DNA from 3 places in the Rahnella perminowiae genome. Region 3 is predicted to be linked to each of the others. Evidence: predicted binding sites of a transcription regulator. Region 3 holds the regulator's gene; each other region holds the start of a gene.
The links. Region 3 encodes CRP, which controls carbon source genes, mostly activating them, when cyclic AMP is high. Its sites were predicted from a motif close to ATGTGANNNNNNTCACAT; they were not measured.
Positions count from the first base shown of each region.

Region 1 (7,901 bases), on a different contig from region 3:
ACGTTTGCCGAGGGCAATCAGTTCTTCAGTCTGGATAGTTTGTTTCATCCCCCCCATGGAAATCACTTTCACCAGGATCTCCGCTGATTTTTCGGCGGTGTCGATCAGGCCAAAAGCGTCGTCCAGCGTCGGGCCGCAACCGAAGATACCGTGGAACGCCCACAGCACCAGGCTGTGATGTTGCATCCGGTCGGAAGTCGCTGCTCCGATACCATCGGTGCCCGGCACCATCCACGGTACAATCCCCACGCCGTCGGGGAAGACCACCAGACATTCCGTGCTGCATTCCCACAATTTGCGGGTGATCTTGGCGCTGTCGAGTTCAAGCACGTACGTCAGTGCGATCAGGTTGGTCGCATGGCAGTGCATGATGACGCGATCCTGACCGTTGGTGACACGTTTACGTACGGCATGAGATTGCAGATGGGAGGCCAGCTCCGAAGTTGGCAAGCCGCCTGCGGTCAGACCCCACAGGATTTTGTAACTGGCACCTTTATCATCGAGCTGAATAACGGTCAGCGCTTCTGACGGGGCCAGTTGCACATTACGGAAAAACTTACCGGAGCCGGTCACGATGAAATATTCGTTGGCCAGATCGGGCGCGTGCTGAGTCAGCTCAACCTGACGTGGCTGCGCGTAAAAATCATTTATATAAGGTGCGACGTCTTCCGGTAACAGACGCATGCTGACGTTGCCGCCGTTACGTTCATCCCAGCCTTTCAGCCACATATCGGTGGTCGCCTTGACCATACCTTGTACAAACCACGAGCTAAATAATGTTTTCATCGGTGCTTTCCTGCGAATAAGGTGAATGCGTTTCTGGTGTGTTCAGCGGCACTTAACGTTTTGCCAGCACGCTGGTTTCGTAATGACGAATGGTATCCAGCCACTGACCGCCAACCGGTACGTCGTGACGCTGGCAATACATGTCCCATACGGCCTGCCACGGCAGGGATTTTTGTTCTTCCAGCAGGGCCAGACGCGCGGTGTAATCGCCTTCTGCTTCCAGCTGTTTCAGTAAACTGGTTGGTTCGAGCAGGGCTTTCAGCAGGGCTTTTTTCATATTGCGGGTGCCGATAACCCAGGCTGCGATGCGGTTGATCGAAGCATCGAAGAAATCCAGGCCGATATGCACGCGGTTGAACAGATTATGGCGCACGATTTCGCTGGCGATGGCTTGTGTCTCGTCGTCCAGCAGCACCACGTGATCGCTGTCCCAGCGTACCGGACGGCTGACGTGCAGCAGCAGGCGGGGCACATATAGCATCGCCGCAGAGATTTTGTCGGAAATCACTTCGGTTGGATGGAAGTGACCGGCATCGAGGCACAGCGCAGTGCCGCGACTGGCAGCGTAACCGAGATAGAATTCGTTTGAGCCGACGGTGTAGCTTTCAGAACCGATGCCAAACAGTTTGCTTTCGACGGCATCAATATGTTCGGTGATATCAAACTTCTCAGAAATCACTTCATCAAGTGCGCTCATCAGGCGCTGGCGCGGTGCCAGACGGTCTACGGTGATGTCTTTCATGCCATCCGGCACCCAGATATTCATCACTGACGGCGTGCCCAGTGCACGGCCAAACGAGGCGGAAATGCGGCGGCTGGCCTGGCAATGTTCAATCCAGAACTGACGAATTTCCGGGTTCGCGTGTGACAACGTGAAGCCGTCTGCGCTCATCGGGTGTGAGAAACAAGACGGGTTGAAGTCCAGACCCAGTTTGTTTTTCTTCGCCCAGTCAACCCAGCCGGTGAAGTGCTTCGGCTCGATTTCATTACGGGCTACGGGTTGATCGGACTCCAGATAAATCGCATGCAGATTCAGACGGTTAGGGCCGGGTATCATGGAAACTGCCAGTTCCAGATCAGCGCGGAGTTGCTGAGCGTTACGCGCTTTGCCGGGATAATTACCGGTCGCCTGAATGCCGCCGGTCAGGCTGCCTTCAGGATTTTCGAAGCCAGCGACATCATCCCCCTGCCAGCAATGGATAGAAACGGGCAGGGTATCAAGTTGTCTGATTGCAGCTTCGGCATCAATACCCAGCTGTGCAAAGCGTTCTTTGGCAAGTGTCCATGCTTGATCGATAGATGAAGTCATACTGCGAGTTCCTCATTGGCGTGACAGAGCGCCTGAAAGCGGCGCCAGTGAATAGCGAAATCCGCGTGAATACGGGGAAGGTAATGGTGTTGCTCAAAATTCGTGGCAACAATGCGACGAAATTCAGCGGTATCGTTGACGGCGTTCAGCGCCATCAGCTGGCAACCGATATTGCCCAGCGTGGAGGCCTCGACCGGGCCTGCGCTGACGCGTACCTGACAGACATCAGCACAAAGCTGGTTCAGGAACTGGTTCTGGCTGCCGCCGCCAACGATATGGATATCTTCCAGCGGTGCCCCTTGTAACTGAGCAAGTTGCAATGCAATTTTGCGGTACAGCATGGCAAGGCTGTCGAAAATACAGCGAGCCAGTTCAGCCGGGGACTCCGGTACCGGATCACCCGTTTGACGGCAGGCATCACGAATGGCAGCGACCATGGAGGGAGGATTGATAAAGCGATCTTCGTTCGGGTTAATCAGATAAGTGAACGGCGTGACGTTTTTAGCCAGCGTGATGAGTGACGGTAAATCCTGGATGTTCAGTTCGCGGCAAACCCGCTGAAACAACCATAACCCCATGATATTTCTTAATACACGATAGCTGCCATCAATGCCGCCTTCGTTAGTGATATTGTCGTGAAGAGCCTCAGCATGGTTAAAGGCTTGCGGGCTTTCAATGCCCATCAGCGACCAGGTGCCGGAACTGAGGTAGGCGCTGTGTGATCGGGTCAGCGGGGCGGCAACCACCGCGCTGGCAGTATCGTGCGTCGCGACGCTGAATACCGGCACGCTGCGGCCGCGGGGGCTTTTCCACATTCCCCGGGAATGACCCGGCTGGGTGGGTTTTTGTAACCAGCGGCGTGGTACACCCGCCAGTTTCAGCAAGTCTTCGTCCCAGTCACCGGTGGCGAGATTGAGCATTTGCGTGGTGCTGGCGTTGGTGTATTCCCAGTTCAGTTTGCCGGTGAGGCGGTAAAAGAAATAATCCGGGATCATCAGCATGTGAGCCGCTTTATTGACGATGTCAGGCTGCTGTTCGCTCAATGCACGCAGTTGGTAAAGTGTATTAAACGGCATGAACTGGATGCCGGTTTTCTGGTACAAATTTTCACGGCCAAATTGCTGTTCCACCCGCGCCATCACGCCTTCCGTGCGGTTGTCACGATAAGCAACCGGCAAACCGACCCGCTGCCCCTGAGCATCAAGCAGGACGTAATCCACCCCCCAGGTATCAATCCCGATACCGTCAAGCTGAACGCCGGATGCATCAAGGCGATTCAGCCCTTCAAGAATGTGTTTTTCCAGCGCATCAAGGTCCCAGGTATCGTGACCATCAACGCGGATCAGGTTATTAGGAAACCGGTGGATTTCTTTCAATGTCAGCGTTGCTGCCGGATCGGGATCCTGACGGGTAAATGTCGCCAGCATCACCCGGCCGCTGGAAGCGCCGAGGTCAATAGCGGCAAGATGGTGAGTTGTCATAGCGGCCATTCCTTATTGAAGATATGGCCAGTGTAGGGGGAGCGCCTGAAAGGCACCTTCCGGTGATTGCCACCGGTTTTGGCAGGATGGCAGCATTAAAAAGGTAGATGCGAGGCAGATCACATAATGCTCCAAAGCTGGCTGAAACAGGGCTATCCGCAGCTGAGTAATGCGGCATAAGCGATTGTGATCTTTGCCGCAGATCTGCATCAGGGAAGAGGGAATCTTTGAAATATGACCGTTTATGATGCTTTTACTGCCGTGGTTTGAAGGCAGGAAAGCAGGCCGCAGGGTAGGGTTGTTCCCCGAAGCACAGTGATTTTGAACCGGAGGTGATACATGACGTTACTGAGAGGTGATGATTATTTTGCGGCGCCTGAGCTGACCGTGACGGTTGAGCGCCGGCTCCCACAAGATGTATTCCCGGAGCACTACCATGATTTCCATGAAATTATGCTGGTGGAAAGCGGATCAGGTGTGCATATCTTTAACGACAACCCTTATACACTGACGGCCGGTGCGGTCTGTTTCGTGCGAGCCAGTGATCATCATCTGTTTGAAAATGTTGATAACTTACGTCTGACCAATGTGTTGTTCCGCTCACCGAAGGCGTTCCGTTTCATTCAGGACGTCAGCCACTTCCTTCCTCAGGAACATCACTATCAGTCGCAGATCCACTGGCAGCTCAGCCCGTGTGTACTTTCACAGGTGCTGAACTGCATTACACAACTTGAAGCACTGCCGGACAGCGTTGAAATGGAACATATCGCGACCCGTGAAAGTCTGTTTTTACAATTGCTGATCCTGCTTTATCAGGATTGTTTCCAGCCACAATTGCGAGATACCTCGGAAAACAGGGTCAATCAACTTTTGCAATGGCTCCAGTCGCATTACAGTGAGGAAGTCAACTGGACCGAAGCTGCAGAACGCTTCTCACTGGCGCTGCGAACATTACATCGTCAGATGAAGCATTACACCGGCATGACGCCGCAGCGGTATCTTAACCGGCTGAGGTTGCTGGAAGCACGCCGTCGTTTACATCATAGCGATCAAAGCATTACCGATATCGCTTATGCCTGCGGGTTCAGTGACAGTAACCACTTCTCGACACAGTTTCGTCGGGAATTTTCGGTGTCGCCAAAACTCATGCGTGATCAGTTGCGTTAAACGGCACCTCTCGCAGTTTCCGGTATGTTTACCTGAGTACTGCCTCGTTTATTTTGTCGTCAAACGGGTGAGAGATTGCAAATATGTCGTTGAAATTGAATAAAAATGATTTCTTTCTGACCGACATGAATTCGGTGGTGGTGGCTGAACGCCATCCCCAGGCCGACTTTCCGAGTCATGACCATGATTTTGATGAACTGGTTATTGTCTGGCGCGGTAATGGTCTGCATGTCTGGAACGATATCCCTTATCCCATCACCTGCGGTGACCTGTTTTATATTAATTCACGGGACCGGCATAGCTATGAGTCAGTCAACGAACTGGCACTGGATAATGTGCTGTTTTGCCGTGAGCGTTTCGGGCTGGCGGCCGACTGGTCGCAATTATTGCCGGGCGAGAATGTCAGCCAGGAACAACGTTACTGGCGGCTGAGTACGCTTGGCATGTCAGTTTTGCGTGATAAAGTGGATGAGCTTGCTAAAGAGTGTATGAAATCGGAGCCGCTTTCGGTGCAACTGAGCGAAGCCCTGCTGATGCAGCTGGCACTCTTGTTATTACGCTTTCGCCAGCGGCCGGACAGTGGCGCGTTACCGGATGCGCATCAGCTGGATTTATTGCTGATGGCCCTGCGGGCAAATATCGCCGCTCCCTTCCACCTTGAAACGTTTTGCCTGCAACATCAGCTTAATCCGCGTGCTTTACGTTCGCTGTTCAAGCAGCACACCGGCATGAGTGTGACCCATTATTTACGTCAGCTGAGGCTTTGCCGGGCGATGAGTTTGCTGCGTTATGGCAACATGACAATCAGTGATGTGGCCGCTGAATGCGGCTTTGATGACAGTAACTATTTTTCTGTGGTGTTCAGTCGGGCAAGTGGTGTTTCGCCGCGTGACTACCGGCAACGTTTTACACAGCAGGCCGGTAAAATCCTTTTATCCTCAATGACCGCAGAATAAATTCTGCGGTCATTAAGCGATGCAGCGCTTACAGTGCCATACCCAGACCGACAATATTTGCCGCCAGAATAATCACCAGCGCACCGATGCAAAGCACACGCACCGGTTTTTTGCCTACACCGAGCCATTCTTTCAGCACCAGACCGACGATGCCCCCGCACAAGACGTAGAAACTCATGTGCAGCATCCAGCTCATGTAATCATATTCTGCCGGAATGCTGGCATGACCCCAGGCGTAGAAGAAGAACTGCAGATACCACATTACGCCGCCAATAATGGAGAAGATCGCATTCGTAAGCAGCAGGGATTTCGCCACCGACATATCGGCGCGCAAAGAGAGGGTTTTACGTGTTGCCAGACGGATAAAGCAGAAGCCGAGGTTAACTACCGCACCGCCGCCCATGATCACCACATAACTCGGCAGGGCGACATACAGCGGATCAATCCCGAGCGCGCGCGCCGCTTCGTGCATGGGCACTGCAGCGCTCATGGCGAAAGACATCCCCGCAGAGAAAATTCCGCACATTACAGCCAGAATCAGCCCCTTACGCAGATTGAACTCTTCAGCTTTAATACCTAATGCTTTTTCTTTCAGGAAGCCCGCATAGCTGACAATGGCTACACCAATGACCGCAACAAATACGCCGAGCAGGGTGAGCTGGCCACCTAATGTGCCAAACAGAATGCCAATTTTGCCCTGCAAAACAGGCGTCATTAGCGTCCCGATAATCAGGGTAATGCCAATGGCGATGCCTATCCCCATCGACATGCCGAGATAGCGCATGGTCAGACCGTAATTGATGTTACCGATGCCCCACATGGCGCCAAACAGAAAAACGGGCAACAGAGTGGCAAAACTGAATGAACCGTAATAGGCCCGGAAATCAGGCAATAACACGTAGCTGACCGCCCAGGGCAGAATGATCCAGGAAAAAAAGCCGCCAAGCGACCACATGGTTTCCCATGACCAATGTTTCACTTGTTTGAATGGCGCATAGAAGCAAGCTGCGCTGGCTGCCCCTATCAGATGCCAGATGATCCCTAACACTATCGAACTGTTCATACACCGGACCTTTTATTATGTAGAGTAATGGGTAAGCAAAAGCGCTGCTGTTAGCTGATCCTGCAGAAATCCGGGCAGCGGGTGGCGGTAGTGTAAGAAGTGTCCGGCAGGGGGGCCTTCCGGTCAGTGCCACCGGAAAATCAGCGCTGGCACTCGCCGGAAGATGCCCATGAGTCAGTTCACAAATCCGGTGGTCGAATTAATAATCACATTAAATCAACAAATTAAAGAATTTTATGAGATAGAGAGAGACCGTTTACAGAACAGGCTGAGAACATGCGGGAAGGCGACATAAAGATGTGCTTTAGGATTATTTTTATCTGTCAATATTTCGGGGTAATCGGGGGGCGTGAAGGGCTTATTTAAATAGAATTAAAAAGTTATAAAGTAACAGGGAAGAGTAACATTCATTATTTAAGTCAATTTGTTTACTTTCAGCCAGAACCCTTAATCTGGCCGAAAGTTGAATGCTTATGCAGCGAAACTGAATGGCAGGTTATTTTTATGATGAACCGGCAAAACGCTGAACATCATTCGCAAAAATTATGAACGCTAAATAAGTTGTTAATCGGACATACAAACAATCGTCAGGCTATTTTTTCTTCGACGGTTTGCTGAATCTTTCCGGGTTGATCCCAGGCATAAAATATTTTATTACGACCACTGTTTTTTGCGTTATAGAGTGAGGTATCAGCTTTACCCAGAGCCTGAATAAAGTCACCTTCCTCCAGCGCAGCCAGCCCGGCACTGACCGTGACATGTGTGGAAACTTCAGCATTAAACAAATGCGGGATATTCAGCCCGAGGACTTTATTCTGGATACGCTCAGCCATGCGAACCGCATGCTCCTGCTGAACGTTGGACATCAGCACCAGAAACTCTTCTCCGCCATAACGGACAACCACATCCCGCGAGCGCACTGCATCGCGGATAGCGGCAGAAACACGCACCAGTGCCTGATCGCCCATCGTATGGCCATAGTTATCGTTATAGGCTTTGAAATGGTCGATATCGAGCAACATGACGTAGTGCCCGGAGGCCTGATTAAACAGTGTTTCCAGCTTATTCTGCAACCCCCGGCGGTTGTACAGGCCGGTCAGGGGATCAAGCATACTCAGGTCGCTGAATTTTTCCCGTTC
Region 1 is NZ_JAFMOT010000178.1:42,028-49,928, forward strand. Features, by position in the region: gene rhaD (rhamnulose-1-phosphate aldolase) at 1-786, opposite strand, end outside; gene J1781_RS13945 (L-rhamnose isomerase) at 839-2,095, opposite strand; gene rhaB (rhamnulokinase) at 2,092-3,576, opposite strand; gene rhaS (HTH-type transcriptional activator RhaS) at 3,916-4,743, shown strand; gene rhaR (HTH-type transcriptional activator RhaR) at 4,827-5,699, shown strand; gene rhaT (L-rhamnose/proton symporter RhaT) at 5,728-6,762, opposite strand; gene J1781_RS13970 (GGDEF domain-containing protein) at 7,350-7,901, opposite strand, start outside.
Region 1: a site for CRP is predicted at 3,684-3,701, ahead of rhaB (rhamnulokinase). Genes of this name have one in related genera too.

Region 2 (7,901 bases), on a different contig from region 3:
AGCAGCCGTTTTCTGTGTCAGTGTCGGGCTTAACGCATGTATTTTGCGACAGTCTTCTTCGCGCCGATTCTTTGGAGATCGGCATATGCGCTCAGGATGGCGTTTACGACTTTCTCTTCATGAGGCAACTGTTCACCGAATACACCTGTCAAGGTCAGCAGGGCTTTCACACGCGGTTCGCCATCTTCAGTTGACGCCACAATTTCAGCGACTGTTTCAGCCATCGGATCTTTAATCTCGATCGGTTGTCCGGCATCATCAGTCCCGCCCACATAACGCATCCAGCCTGCTACGCCCAGCGCCAGCAATTCATAGGAACCGCCATTTTTAACATGCCAGCGGATTGAGTCGAGCATACGCTGTGGCAGCTTCTGTGTACCATCCATCGCGATTTGCCAGGTCCGGTGTTTCAGCGCCGGATTGCTGTAACGCGCAATCAGGCTGTCAGCATAGGCGTTAAGATCAACCCCCCCGACGCTGAGTGTCGGGGCCTGTTCATGCAGCATCAGATGATGGGCAGCGGCTTTGTAGTTGGCGTCTTCCATGCAATCATTGATGTGCTGATAGCCGGCCAGATAGCCAAGGTATGCGAGGAAAGAATGGCTGCCGTTCAGCATGCGCAACTTCATTTGTTCAAAAGGCAGAACGTCGTCAACCATCTGCGCACCGGCTTTCTCCCAGTCAGGGCGGCCTGCCACGAAATGGTCTTCCACCACCCACTGAATGAACGGTTCGCAGGCGATACCACAAGGATCGGTCACGCCACCGAGTGCTTCGGTGATTTCTTCCAGCGTGTTCTCTGTTGCCGCAGGAACGATGCGGTCAACCATAGTGCTTGGGAAAGAGACGTTTTCAGTGATCCATTTCGCCAGCGCCGGGGAACGGGCTTTCGCCATGCCCAGGACGGCTTTTTTTACGACCAGACCGTTTTCAGGAATGTTATCGCAGCATAAAACGGTGAAGCCCGGCAGGCCGCGTTCATGACGCAGGCGCAGCGCTTCAACGAGTACGCCTGGCGCAGTACTGGGTGCCTGATCACCGGCCAGATCCTGCTGAATTTTTGGATTTTGCAGATCCAGTTCGCCAGTGCCTGGCTCAATGCAATAGCCTTTTTCGGTAATGGTCAGGGAAACAATCGCTATCTGAGGTTCGGTGAGTTTTTCAAGTACCGCTGTCAGCCCGTCAATCCCGCCATGCACTGATTCATGCGCGGAGCCGATGATAATCGCCTGGTTGCCGTCCGCGCCTTTTTCCAGCACGGTAAACAGATGATTTTGCTGACGTAAGCTTTTGATCAGGGTTTCATTGCCAAACAGGCTGATTTCGCAAATGCCCCAGTCGCCCCCCTGAAGGTTCAGTACGCGGTTGGTCAGCAGTGCCTGGTGAGCGCGATGGAAGGCGCCAAATCCGAGATGAACAATACGGCTTTTTAACGCATCGCGATCATAAGCAGGCAATGACACTGCTGCAGGCAGGGACGCTGTGGCAATAGTTTTCATGCAATACTCCAGACAAGTCAGAAATAAATAATTGGTCAGGCCAAATTGGGGCTGTTTACCCGTCAGTTCAATTTTATGCTGGATAAAGCGACGATTTAAGCCGAAATCAGGGTGTAGAGTGTAAAGTCATATGATAGAAAGGGGAATTGGTAAGTCCAGACAGCCACTCATTTTGTGATACAGATCCATTGTCTGAGAGATGAATTGCAAAATGCAGACAATAAAAAAGGAACGCCGGAGCGTTCCTTTTACCTAAGGGCAGGGCGCTGATTAATCCGCGCGGCCCATATAACGGCGTTCTGCAATATGAATACGGATTTTGTCGCCAGAACTCAGGTACTCAGGAACCTGAATGTTCAGCCCGGTGCTCATTACCGCAGGTTTGGTGCGGGAACTGGCGGATGCGCCTTTGATGCCCGGAGCTGTTTCCACGATTTCCAGATCCACAGTCTGTGGCATTTCGAGCGCCAGCAGCTGGCTGTCCAGCGTCAGAACCTGCATGCCCTGCAAGCCTTCTTCAGGGATGAACAGCAGTTCATCTTCGATCTGTGCCTTATTAAAGGTGTAGGGCGTGAAGTCTTCGTCATCCATAAAGATATATTCGTCACCATCCACGTAAGAGAAGTTAACTTTACGACGGGTCAGGGTAACGGTATCCAGGATATCGTCGCCTTTAAAGCGCTCTTCCACTTTGCCACCCGTACGGACGTCAGCGAAACGCATTTTATACAAGGTGCTGGCACCACGGGCGCTCGGGCTCTGAACATCAATATCTTTTACCAGCAGCAATTTGCCGTCGTAGTTCACAACGAAGCCGCGTTTAATTTCGTTAGCACGTGCCATATAAATAACCTGTCAGCAGAGAGATAAATAATTTGCGACACGTTACTCGCGCCGCTGATTTCAGGCAAGCAGATAGCGTAAAAAGAGTCGCGAAACTCCGCGTTACGGCGCATTTTTTGCGCTCCGCCTGCCGGTATGAAAAATGTTCGGGTAATGATGTTAAAAAGTCGTCAATATTTCGCTGGTGGCGCATTACCTCGCCTGCTATTGTCGCGGCTCAAAATGAGGCCTGAGGAGGCTGTTGATGGACTGTCGTACTGATTGCGGAGCCTGTTGCATAGCGCCCTCAATTTCAAGCCCGATCCCGGGGATGCCAGACGGCAAGCCGGCGAATACACGCTGTGTTCAGCTGGCCGATAATTTCCTGTGTAAAATTTTCGCCTCACCGCTGCGCCCGAAAGTGTGCGCCAGTCTGCAGGCCAGCCGCGAAATGTGTTTTACACATCGCGACCAGGCACTGACTTATCTGATTAAGCTGGAAGCGGATACGGCGCCTTAAACCGCCGCCGCTGGCATACTTTCAGCCGGCTTATCGACGTTTTTCACTTTCCAGATACACAACACTGAACCGATCACCATCACCAGTGCGGCGTAAAATACCGCATGGTATGTCCAGAACTGCGCGATCACTCCGGCCAGCGAACCGGCGAGGATCCAGCCCGCCCGTGTTGAGTTGGTGAAAAGCGTGGTGGCGGCCCCTGCCTGACCCGGCATCAGATCCTGAAAATACAGCATGCCGATCCCGGCCAGAATGCCGATGAAAATCGCGTTCAGCAACTGTAAAGCAATCAGCATGGCTGCACCGGTTGTAAACAGAAGGCAGCCGTAGAAAATCACCCCCGCCAGCACGGCAAAACGCATCAGGAACCGTTTCCCCAACTGCTTAGCCAGATACCCGGCAATCAGCATGGTCGGAATTTCCAGACAGGCGGCACTGCCCATCAGCACGCCCGCCAGTTTTTCCGGCAGCCCCAGTTCACGCACCACATACAGCGGCATATTAATCAGATAAATGCTATTTGCTGCCCACATCAGCGAACAGGCAATGAACAGCATCAGTGTATCGCGGCGGTTACGGCGGGGTGCTTCCAGCGTGGCGGTGGTTTTGATGTGCGCTTTAGGCATTGAAGGCAGGAACATCCACACCATTACACCGCACAGTAAGAAGGCCAGCGCGGCAGCGCAGTACATAAAGGTAAAACCAAATCCCATCGACAGGGCGAAGGCCAGCGGCGGGCCGACCACCCATGCCAGCGAAACCTGTGCGCGCAAAATTGAGCTGAACATCACGGCTTCACGGCCGGTTTTTTCGGAATGCTCCCGGGCTAACGCGAACATCTGCGGGTTTGCCGTAGAACCGAAACTCGACAGCAAAACGCCGATGCACAGCAGAATAAAGTAATTACGGTTGAAGGCGAAAAGCACACAAGCCAGCGCACCCAGTATGCAGCAATACAAAATCAGCGTTTTGCGGTCACCGCGTTTATCAGACCACGTCGCCAGCAACTGGCTGACGAAAATACCGATCACGGCGCTGCCGGTAAAGAAGATACCGACCATAAACGGGCTGACGTGCACCTGAGACGTCAGGAACAGGCTGAGGGTTGGCGTCTGTAATGCGCCCGCAATGCCCGTGAGAAAGGCGATGATCAGAAAAGCAGTCGACGTCATGTCGGGTAAACGGCGGGCTGACGTTGTAGAAATTCGCATTAGGTAAATGAACCGGATGTAGGGGAGGGGACAAAATTTGCGCGAATGTTACGTCAGTTTAAAAAAAACAAAAACAGGTTTTGATCATCAAAAATGTAAACCGGCGTGAATTTGCCATACTGAAGAATAAAACCGCACTTTGTGTCAAAAACCGCCAGATCAGGGGGGCTTTTTTTACGGCATCATGCCTGACCACCACCGGTCAGCTTGTGTCAGCATTTTACGTCAGCCTGCTTCAGCATTTGCGTTAAGTAATCTGTTTCGGAAAGCTCTCAGAAAGGAAACTGTGCGTAACATCAAAAAATTGTTATGCAAAATCAGGGAAAGCTTGATTTAAAAACAGGCCGGATTGAGACTCCTTGAAACGTTTCAGCGTTGTCATTTTTCTCCTGAGATCTGATGGCGCTCCTTTTTTCTCAGTAAAGCTGAAACGATTCAATTTCAGCAGGAGAGGAGAATTATGTTCCAACTGTCACAGCAAGATATTCATCTCGGTGCGGCTGCCAGCGATAAGCAGGACGCTATTCGCCAGGTTGCAGCAGCACTGACTCAGGCCGGTCGCGTCAGCGAAGGTTATGTAGACGGCATGCTGGCGCGTGAGTTGCAAACCTCGACTTACCTTGGCAACGGCATCGCAATCCCGCACGGCACCACGGATACCCGTGACCTGGTACTTGATACCGGCGTGCAGGTTTTCCAGTTCCCGCAGGGGATTACCTGGGGTGAAGGTCAGACGGCATATGTCGTGATCGGCATCGCAGCCCGTTCTGATGAACACCTCGGTTTGCTTCGCCAGCTGACGCACGTATTAAGTGATGACAGTGTGGCCGATCGCCTGGCAAAAACAGATTCTGCTGAAGAATTACGCAGCCTGCTGATGGGCGAAAAAAATGCGGCTGAATTCCTGTTTGATACCCAGCTTATCGCGGTCGATGTGGCCGCTGAAAACCTGATCACATTACAGGCGCTGAACGCAGGCCGCCTGAAAGAGATTGGTGCGGTCGATAACGCTTTTGTCAGCGATGTCATCAGCCGAAAACCGCTGAACCTCGGGCAGGGCATCTGGCTGAGCGACAGCACCGAAGGCAACCTGAAAAGCGCGGCAACAGTAAGCCGTGCGCAGCAGTCGTTTGATCTGGATGGCGAAAAAGTCTCCATGCTGCTGACGATTTCCGTTGCCGACGATCAGCCGCTCGATGTGCTGAACTACCTCAGCGATTTGCTGATTGCCAACAAAGCTGAACGCTTGCTGACGGCAGATTCTGTCGGTGTGCTGGCCTTGCTGACCAGCGAAGTCGAAGAACAAGCCAATGTGCTGACCGCTGAATACGTTATCCGTAACGAACACGGCTTGCATGCACGTCCGGGCACCGCACTGGTGAACGTAATCAAACAGTTCAGCAGTGAAATCACGGTAACGAATCTTGATGGCAGCGGTAAACCTGCCAACGGTCGCAGCCTGATGAAAGTCGTGGCGCTGGGCGTTAAAAAAGGTCACCACCTGCGCTTTACTGCCAGCGGTGAAGATGCAGAACTGGCATTAAAAACCATCGGTGAAGCGATTGCTGAAGGTCTTGGGGAGGGCGCATGAGCCGTCGGGTCGCCACAATTACTTTAAATCCGGCCTACGATCTGGTCGGTTACTGCCCTGAAATCGAACGGGGTGAAGTCAATCTGGTACAAACCACCGGCCTGCACGCGGCGGGTAAAGGGATTAACGTTGCCAAAGTGCTGAAAGATCTCGGCATTGACGTCACCGTTGGCGGTTTCCTGGGAAAAGAAAACCAGGATGGCTTCCAGCTGTTATTCAGCGATCTGGGCATCGCGAACCGCTTCCAGGTCGTCAACGGCCGTACCCGCATCAATGTAAAACTGACTGAAAAAGACGGCGAAGTCAGCGACTTCAACTTCTCAGGCTTCAATGTCACGCCTGCGGACTGGGAACGTTTCGTGACGGATTCGCTGTCATGGCTGGGTCAGTTCGACATGGTGGCTGTCAGTGGCAGTCTGCCAGCGGGTGTTGATCCTGATGCCTTCACCGACTGGATGAAACGTCTGCGCGCACAGTGCCCGTGCATCATCTTCGACAGCAGTCGTGAAGCGCTGGTTGCCGGTCTGAAAGCTGCTCCGTGGCTGGTTAAACCTAACCGTCGTGAGCTGGAAATCTGGGCTGGCCGTAAATTACCGGAACTGAGTGACGTAGTAGAAGCCGCACACGCCTTGCGTGATCAGGGGATCGCCCATGTGGTGATTTCTCTGGGGGCTGAAGGTGCATTGTGGGTTAACGCATCCGGTGCCTGGATCGCCAAACCACCAGCTTGTGAAGTTGTCAGCACCGTAGGTGCCGGCGATTCCATGGTCGGTGGCCTGATCTACGGTTTGCTGATGCGTGAATCCAGTGAACATACGTTACGGCTGGCAACCGCAGTTGCTGCCCTGGCTGTCAGCCAGAGTAATGTTGGTGTCACCGATCGTCCGCAACTTGCGGCGATGATGGCCCGTGTTGATCTGAAACCCTTTTAACCCGCAGGAGGCAGAATGAAAATGCTGCTGATGATAGACAGTTCGCTGGGACAGGCTCGCAGCCAACTGGCGAAAAATTTGCTCGCTGCTGCTGCGGCGAAAGCAGGCCACCAGCTGACTGAACAGGCCGCTGAGGCTGATGTGGTGGTTGTGGCCGGTGAAACCGTACCTAACGAGCCCGCCCTGGCTGGCAAAAATATTTATACCGGTGACGTGTCTGACGCAGTCCGTGATCCGGAGACTTTCCTGCAACGCGCGCTGGCCGAAGCGAAACCGTATGTCGCCCCGGTTGCGGCAGCTGTGCCGGCTCCGGCCGCCAGCGGCCCGAAACGTATCGTTGCTATCACAGCCTGCCCGACGGGTGTTGCACACACCTTTATGGCGGCTGAAGCCATTGAAACCGAAGCAAAAAAACGCGGCTGGTGGGTAAAAGTCGAAACCCGCGGTTCTGTCGGTGCCGGTAATGCTATTACGCCGGAAGAAGTTGCAGCGGCTGATCTGGTGATCGTCGCGGCTGATATAGAGGTGGATCTGGCGAAGTTTGCCGGTAAGCCGATGTATCGTACATCTACCGGTCTGGCCCTGAAAAAGACCAAACAGGAACTGGACAAAGCGCTGGTTGAAGCTGATGTGTTTGAGCCGAAATCTCAGGGCAAAGCAACGGGCACAGGGAAAAAAGAAGCGGGTGGCGCAGGCCCGTACCGCCATCTGCTGACCGGGGTGTCTTACATGCTGCCAATGGTGGTAGCGGGTGGTTTGTGTATCGCGCTGTCATTTGTCTTCGGTATCAAAGCCTTTGAAGTGAAAGGCACGCTGGCTGCTGCGCTGATGCAAATCGGGGGGGCTTCAGCCTTCGCGCTGATGGTGCCGGTTCTGGCCGGTTTCATCGCCTTCTCTATTGCTGACCGTCCGGGTCTGACGCCGGGTCTTATCGGCGGCATGCTGGCTGTCAGCACCGGTGCTGGTTTCCTCGGCGGTATCATTGCAGGTTTCCTGGCGGGTTATGTGGCGAAAGCCATCAGCGGCAAGCTGAAATTACCGCAAAGTATGGAAGCGCTGAAACCTATCCTGATTATTCCGCTGGTGGCGAGCCTGATTACCGGTCTGGTAATGATTTACGTGGTCGGTACGCCGGTTGCCAAAATCATGGCGGGTCTGACTGCATGGCTGCAATCTTTGGGTACAGCCAATGCGGTACTGCTTGGAGCAATTCTCGGTGCGATGATGTGTACCGATATGGGTGGCCCGGTGAACAAAGCCGCTTACGCGTTCGGCGTGGCATTGCTGAGTTCTTCCGTCTACGCCCCTATGGCCGCCATCATGGCT
Region 2 is NZ_JAFMOT010000155.1:20,280-28,180, reverse strand. Features, by position in the region: gene J1781_RS03955 (mannitol dehydrogenase family protein) at 30-1,499, opposite strand; gene yeiP (elongation factor P-like protein YeiP) at 1,770-2,342, opposite strand; gene J1781_RS03945 (YkgJ family cysteine cluster protein) at 2,587-2,841, shown strand; gene J1781_RS03940 (sugar efflux transporter) at 2,838-4,052, opposite strand; gene fruB (fused PTS fructose transporter subunit IIA/HPr protein) at 4,513-5,643, shown strand; gene fruK (1-phosphofructokinase) at 5,640-6,575, shown strand; gene fruA (PTS fructose transporter subunit IIBC) at 6,591-7,901, shown strand, end outside.
Region 2: a site for CRP is predicted at 1,672-1,689, ahead of J1781_RS03955 (mannitol dehydrogenase family protein). Genes of this name have one in related genera too.

Region 3 (7,901 bases):
CACGCCAGTGACGAGATCGTATGCATTACGCTGAGATGTGAAATCACGCGCCGCAGGTGGCGTTCCATTTCGGTCAGCGGCATATCCGGATGAAGTTCCGGCGCATTAAACAGATTATTCTCGCTGCCCGGCCCGTCATAGAGCAGTCGTTGCTGGCAGCTTTGCAGTGCGATTTCGCAGGTCTGCAAATATTCCGTCGCCAGTTTTTCCGGCAACATATAATGTTCGCGTGCGAGGATTGTCATCGCGTTGATATGTTCGACCACAAACTGGCTGTGTGTCACCCATAACCGCATGTCTGCCAGATAATGCGAGTTAAAGCCGGGCTCCTGCATCGCCTGGTTTAAAGAAGTGAACAGCTTATTGTGCGCCTGATTGACCCGCATACGGGTATACGCCAGTTTTGCGGTGTCGGGGTTTTCCTCAAGCAGCAGACGGATAGCGTCCTGATACGTTTCCAGCGCCTGATGCGCGTTCTGGCGCAGCAAACCGCTTTGCCATTGCGGCCATAGCCAGAGGGTGCCACCGAAGGCCAGCGCACAGCCGAGCAGCGTATCGACCAGTCGTGGTATCAGAAAATGCACACCGTTCATCGCCAGTAGTTGCAGGGTATACACTGCCGTCACCGTCATGCCGACCATCGCCAGCCCGTAATTTTTGCGTAAAACCGTATAGGACAACAAGGTGATCAGCAGCATGCACAGCAGCGTGGTGCTTTCCGGTAGCGCCAGTTTTAACAATCCTGAAGCAATCAGCAAACCGGCCAGCGTACCGAGCGCACGGTGCTGGATCCTGACCCGCGTGGCGTTATAGCCGTTCTGGCTGACCAGCATGATAGTCAGCAAAATCCAGTACGGTTTGGGCAAATTGAAGAACAGCCCCAGGCTGCTGCCAATCGCTAAAATAATGCCCAGACGCGCGGCATTACGCAGTGCCACGGATTTGAAAGAAAGATAGCTTTTTAGCGCAGTCCAGAAGGGCAGACGTGGCTGGGTGCTCATCAGATCGCGCCGGTATAACGGGCGCTGGGTCCGCAGCAGGCGTGCAATGCGGCTGAAATGGTAATAACAAAACTGGCCAACCGGATTGTCCGGGTTACGCGCGGCGATTTTCTCCAGCGCAGCCAGCTCATTGGCCATGGTAAAGCGCTCAGATAAACGGTGATAAAGAATATCGCCGGCAATCACCCGAAGACGGGTGGAAATCACCTGCGCATTGCGGCGGATTACCGCTTCTGCATGGCTTTCCTCAACCAGTTTCTGTACTTCCTCCGGCTGATGCAGGCTGACGGTAATGTGCTCCTGCAAATCGAGAGCAACCTGAAAAAGCTGAAACAGTCGCTTATGGTGATGATGATGTCCGTGTTGTGGCAGCATGTGTAATTGCTGATAAAGCAGGGCAATCAGATCGATAACCTGCTGCTGACGGGTAAGTAATGGCGGCAACGCCGTCTCGGGATCGGTATGTTGCGTCAGCAGACTGTACTTGGCCTCGAAATAATCCGCGAGTTGCAGATAAAGCTGGCTGAGCGTTTCGCGCATAGGCTGTTCTTGCGAAATACGAAACCACACCCAGTTAAACACCCCGTACCAGGCTGTGCCTGCTGCGAACAGCACCGGTGCCTGCCACATCGGGCGCACGCCGACCATACTCAGTGTGAAAATAGTGGCTACCAGCGCGCCGGGTAACAGGCGCGCATGTAACGGGCTGATTTCACCGGTAACGCCGAGCAATAACGCCAGTGATAGCATGATCAGCGGCAGCGGAACGTGCCAGTTTTCCAGCATCAGTTGCAGCAGAATGCTGCTCACGGCAAACAGTGAACCGCCGACGATCAGACGTTTGAAAAAGCGTTTGTGCGGGGTATCCAGACCGGCGATGTTACAGCAGGCCGGGCAGAGGGAAAACAGCAGACCCATTTGCAAGTTGCCAAACAGCCAGCAAATGCCAACAGGCAGGCACAACACCAGCGTCTGGCGCAGCGCGTAATTCACTTCAGGATGGTAAAACAGTTTTCGCCATAACGTCATGGGTAAAGCTTAGCCCATAAAAAAGGCGCGACAGTATTCTGCCGCGCCAATTTTCGAGGGATTAACGTGTGCCGTAAACGACAATCGTTTTCCCGTGTGCGGAGATCAGGCTCTGATCTTCCAGCATTTTGAGGATTCGTCCGACTGTTTCACGTGAACAACCGACGATTTGGCCAATTTCCTGACGGGTAATCTTGATTTGCATCCCGTCCGGATGGGTCATTGCATCAGGCTGTTTAGCCAGGTTGAGCAACGTTTGAGCGATACGACCGGTTACGTCGAGGAAGGCAAGGTTGCCGACTTTCTCTGACGTCACTTGCAGACGGTTGGCCATCTGCGCGGAGAGACGCATCAGAATATCCGGGTTAACCTGAATCAGCTGGCGGAACTTTTTATACGAAATTTCAGCCACTTCACAGGCAGTTTTAGCACGTACCCAGGCACTACGTTCCTGACCTTCTTCGAAGAGTCCCAGCTCACCGATGAAGTCACCTTGGTTAAGGTAGGACAGTATCATTTCCTTGCCTTCTTCATCTTTAATCAGGACAGCAACTGACCCTTTCACGATGTAGTAAAGCGTTTCGGCTTTTTCACCCTGGTGAATCAGCGTACTTTTAGAAGGATACTTATGTATATGACAGTGAGACAGGAACCATTCAAGAGTCGGGTCTGTTTGTGGCTTGCCGAGAACCATTAGCTATTATCCTCTGTTGTTATCGCTGCCCAAAATCACAGGGCTCAGAGTTCCCTGTATGGCACTTCAAATCCAAAGCGCCCTTTCAGCATATAACTCCCCAGAAATGCTGCAAGCGGATGTCGGAGTGCAACAGCCTGTTTATTGCTGTTAACACCGTGGGTTCTGTTCTTAAACCGCAAAAACCGTCACCGCAATTTACTGGAAAGTATGTTTCGGCTTTGTTTGTAGCACAGGTTTGAGATGCTGTCTTCTGTTGTCTCGCTTCAGCATGATGGCGATCGGGTTACGTTGCCAGATTTTGGTCTAAAGGGTACTCTGAGAGCAGATTTCTAAAAGTTTATTCACCGGGAGAATAGTTCATGCACGCACGTGTCAAATGGGTTGAAGGGCTGACCTTTTTAGGTGAGTCAGCGTCGGGTCATCAGATTTCAATGGATGGTAACGCGGGCGATAAAGCCCCAAGCCCGATGGAAATGTTACTGATGTCCGCAGGCGGCTGCAGTGCAATTGACGTGGTATCTATTTTACAGAAAGGCCGTAATGACGTGCGTGATTGTGAAGTGAAGCTGACTTCACAACGCCGCGAAGAAGCGCCGCGTCTGTTCACGCATATCAATCTGCATTTTATCGTCACCGGTAAGGATCTGAGCGATAAGATTGTTGAACGTGCGGTCAGCCTGTCTGCCGAAAAATACTGTTCAGTGTCTCTGATGTTGGGTAAAGCGGCCACCATCACCCACAGCTTTGAAGTGATTGCTGCGGAATAAAGTTTACTCGATTTTCTTACCTTCCATCAGGCGCTGCACCAGTGGCGCCATGATCAGCTCCATCGCCAGCCCCATTTTCCCACCTGGTACCACCAGCGTTTTGATGTGCGAGATAAATGACCCCTGCAACATTGCCAGCAGATAGGGGAAATCGATGTCGTCCAGTCCCTGGAAATGGATCACCACAAAGCTTTCATCCAGTGACGGAATGGCTTTTGCTGCGAACGGGTTTGAGGTGTCGATAGTCGGCACACGCTGGAAGTTGATGTGGGTGCGGGAAAACTGCGGCGTAATGTAGCTGATATAATCATCCATCGAACGCACGACGGAATCCATCACTGCTTCACGTGAATGGCCACGCTCCCCGGTATCGCGCACCAGTTTCTGGATCCACTCCAGGTTAACGATAGGCACAACGCCGACCAGCAAATCGACCTGGGCGGCGACATCAATTTTGTCTGTCACTACACCGCCGTGCAGGCCTTCATAGAATAAGATATCCGTTGGTTCCGGCAACGCCTGCCATGGCGTAAACGTGCCCGGCACCTGATTATAGGGAACCGCTTCGTCATAAGTATGCAAATACTTACGTGAACGGCCGGTGCCGGTTTTGCCATATTCGATAAAGCTTTTTTCCAGCAAACCAAAGTCATTGGCTTCCGGCCCGAAATAACTGATGTGCCGCCCGAGATCGCGTGCCTTACGGATCGCGGCATCCATTTCAGGACGGGTGAAATGGTGAAAACTGTCGCCTTCCAGCTCCGCAGCACGTAAGCCAAGCTGTTGAAATATTTTACGAAACGCCACGCTGGTGGTCGTGGTGCCTGCACCGCTCGAACCGGTAACGGCAATAACAGGATGTTTGGCTGACATAAATGCTTTTCTCCAGAAAGGGGATACAGGCTGGCGTGACGCGGTCTTTTCTGTGGTTGAAAATGTAGTGCCGTGCTGCGCATAATTAAGCCTATTGTTACCATATTTATTCGCGAAGTGACAGGTTGTCACAACCTGCTTTCGAGCGGCTCTACCCGTCCTGCGGCACTTCTTCCTGCCCGGCGCGGAACTGACCGCGTGGCATAATATTCAGCGTTTCATGCAACTCTGACCATACCAGTACAATATCACCGCTTTTCAGCTGACGTTTCACGTCATCGACTTTTTGTTCCAGCGATCTTTCCTGCTCGCCGTAATCGGTGCCTTCGCGCAATACGAAGGATTCCACCACGCTGGTGAGCAGTTCAGGATCCAGTTCCTGCCAGGGAATAATCACTCTGTTTTTTCCTTAGTCTTATTTTCTAAATAGGGGGCGATCCAGGCCGGAATGCGTTGTTCCAGCCACATTTGGGGGTTACGTAAGCTGCCGGACACAAAGCCGACATGTCCGCCATGTTCCGTTAACTGATATTCCACGCAATCCGGTAAATCTTCTGCTTTCGGGATGACGTCGGGTGTCATAAACGGATCGTCTTTGGCGTGGATAATCAGCAGGGGGGTTCTGACCTGTGCCAGTAACGGCAGACCGCTGCACCGGCGGTAATAATCCAGCGCGTCGGTAAATCCGTGCGCTTTTGAGGTAATGGCATCGTCAAATTCACGAAGACGACGCATGGCTTTCAGTTGCGCCAGCGTGACGGGCAATGTCCCAGGGTATTTTGCCAGCTTACGCGAGGCATTGCCTTTGAGCTGACCGAGCAGATAGTGCTGATAAATCCGTGATGAACCGCGTTCCAGCCGGTAAGCGCAAGGTTCCAGCATCAGCGGTGCGGAGACCACCACGGCGGCGCTCAGCGTACAATTTTCGCCTTCCTGCCCGAGATAACATGTCAACATATTGCCGCCGAGTGACACACCTACCGCGCCGGTCGGGACTTCGCCATAGGTCTCATTGAGCCAGTGAATGAAAAAGCGGGCATCTTCGGTTTCACCGGAATGATAAATACGCAGCAGCTTATTAGGTTCACCGCCGCATCCGCGGAAATGCATGACCACACCAAGCCAGCCTTTGTCTTTCCACGCCTGCAATAAGCCGTGCGCATACGGGCTGTAAAAGCTGCCTTCCAGGCCGTGAAACAGGATCATGCGAGGTTTATGTCGCGCCTGTGCCGGATCTTCACTCCAGGCTAAATCCAGAAAATCGCCGTCCGGCGTATCCAGCCTTTGCCAGTGAGGTTTAAGTGTTGCATGCCGTCTTATCAGTCGCGGTAACAGCGTCTGGAGGTGCGGATTACTGGCCCCGCGTAAGGGGCGAAAGGTTTCAACCATAAGATGAATAAATTTCTCTTAAGAGGCTCTTGTGCGATCAATATCACGCTGTTAGCTTCAATGCTATCGCACATCTTTCGGGTCGGAGAACCCAAATTAAATGGAACCTGGTTTATTTTTATCGATGCTTGGATTTTTATGGGTCGCCGCCATTACCCCCGGCCCGAACAATATGTTACTCACCACGTCTGGCGCTAACTTTGGGTTCTTCCGTTCACTTTGGCTGATGGTCGGCATTATGCTTGGTATGCAAAGTATTTTGCTGCTGGTGGCCTTTGGTGTCGGCGGTCTCATCACGATTTATCCTGCGTTACACCTGTTTCTCAAAATCGCCGGTAGCCTGTATCTGCTGTGGCTGGCGTGGAAGATTGCAACGTCTGCCTATGAAAAACTGGAAACCGGTGCGCCGCCGCCAAAACCGATCCGTTTGTATCAGGGCTGGTTGCTGCAATTTCTTAATCCGAAAGCCTGGCTGATGGGACTGGGTGCGGTCGCGAGCTTCAGTCTGGCGGGCGCCGCCTATAATCCTTCGATTGCCGGTATCAGCCTTGGGATGTTCCTGGTGAACCTGGTATCGGGCATTATCTGGCTTGGCTTCGGCACGGTGATTGGTCGCCTGCTGCGCAGCAAGCGTGCGTGGTACACTTTTAACATTGCGATGGGTATTCTGACCGCCGCCTGTGTGCTGTTAATCTGGCATTAATTTACAGACAAAAAAGGAGCCATCACGGCTCCTTTCCCGTTTGTGAGCATACGATCAGCTGTCGATATCAAAAGTTTTAGACATTTCTTCCAGTTGTTCCTGGGCATCGAGCCAGGTCATTTCAGTCTCTTCCAGCGCACCTTTCACTTTGGTCTGCTGTTGCAGACACTCCGTGAGATCGGCCTTACGGCTGATGTCATAAATGGCGGAGTCGGCCAGACGGGCTTCAATTGCTGCCAGTTCGGTACCCAGTTTCTCCATCTGTGCTTCCAGCCTGGTGATTTGCTTGCGCAGTGGCTGAGTCTGGTTGCGGAAATCGGCTTCGCGACGTTTCTGATCTTTACGCGATTGCGCACTGTTAACGCCGCCGTCTTTAGCCGGTGCATCCTGCTGGCTTTCCTGACGCTGAATGTCCACCAGCCATTGCTGATAATCTTCCAGATCGCCGTCGAACTGTTCCACTTTGCCGCCGTGTACCAGATACAAATCGTCAGTAGTGGAACGCAATAAGTGGCGGTCATGCGACACGACAACCATCGCACCCTCAAAGTCGATCAGCGCTTCGGTCAGTGCCTGACGCATGTCGAGATCCAGGTGGTTGGTCGGTTCATCAAGCAGCAGCAGGTTAGGGCGCTGCCAGACAATCAGCGCCAGCACCAGGCGCGCTTTTTCACCGCCGGAGAACCGCCCGGTAGGATCCGTCACTTTATCGCCGTGGAAACCAAATCCGCCGAGATAATCGCGCAATTGCTGTTCGGTTTCTTTATTCGCCAGACGCACCAGATGTTGCAGCGGCGAATCTTCTGCGCGCAGGAACTCCAGCTGATGCTGAGCGAAATAACCGAGTTTGACGCCTTTCGCCAGCCCAATGTCCCCGTGAAGCGGCGGCATGGTTCCGGCCAGCAGTTTGATAAGCGTCGATTTACCTGCACCGTTACGGCCGAGTAAACCGATACGTGAACCCGGCACCAGATTCAGTTTGATCGACTCCAGAATCGTGGTGTCGCCATAACCGGCGCTGACCTTTTCCATCCGCAGCAGCGGATCGGGCAAGCTTTCCGGTGAGCGGAAGCTAAAATGAAAAGGATTGTCTACGTGCGCCGGGGCTATCAGCTCCATGCGCTCCAGCATTTTAATACGGCTCTGCGCCTGTTTGGCTTTGGTCGCCTGCGCCCGGAAACGATCGATATAACTTTGCAGATGCGCCACTTTTTCCTGCTGACTTTCAAACAAAGCCTGCTGTTGCGACAGTTTGGTCGCACGCTGGCGTTCGAAAGACGAGTAGTTACCGGTGTATTCGTTCAGCGTCTGCTGTTCGATATGCAGTATTTTATCGACAATAGGATCCAGAAAATCACGGTCATGAGAAATCAGCACCAGCGTGCCGGTGTAGCTTTTCAGCCACTTTTCAAGCCAGATCACCGCGTCTAAATCCAGGTGGT
Region 3 is NZ_JAFMOT010000141.1:197-8,097, forward strand. Features, by position in the region: gene J1781_RS01465 (YccS/YhfK family putative transporter) at 1-2,030, opposite strand, end outside; gene crp (cAMP-activated global transcriptional regulator CRP) at 2,092-2,724, opposite strand; gene J1781_RS01475 (OsmC family protein) at 3,087-3,494, shown strand; gene J1781_RS01480 (phosphoribulokinase) at 3,498-4,367, opposite strand; gene J1781_RS01485 (YheU family protein) at 4,519-4,764, opposite strand; gene J1781_RS01490 (hydrolase) at 4,761-5,756, opposite strand; gene J1781_RS01495 (LysE family translocator) at 5,857-6,459, shown strand; gene J1781_RS01500 (ABC transporter ATP-binding protein) at 6,514-7,901, opposite strand, start outside.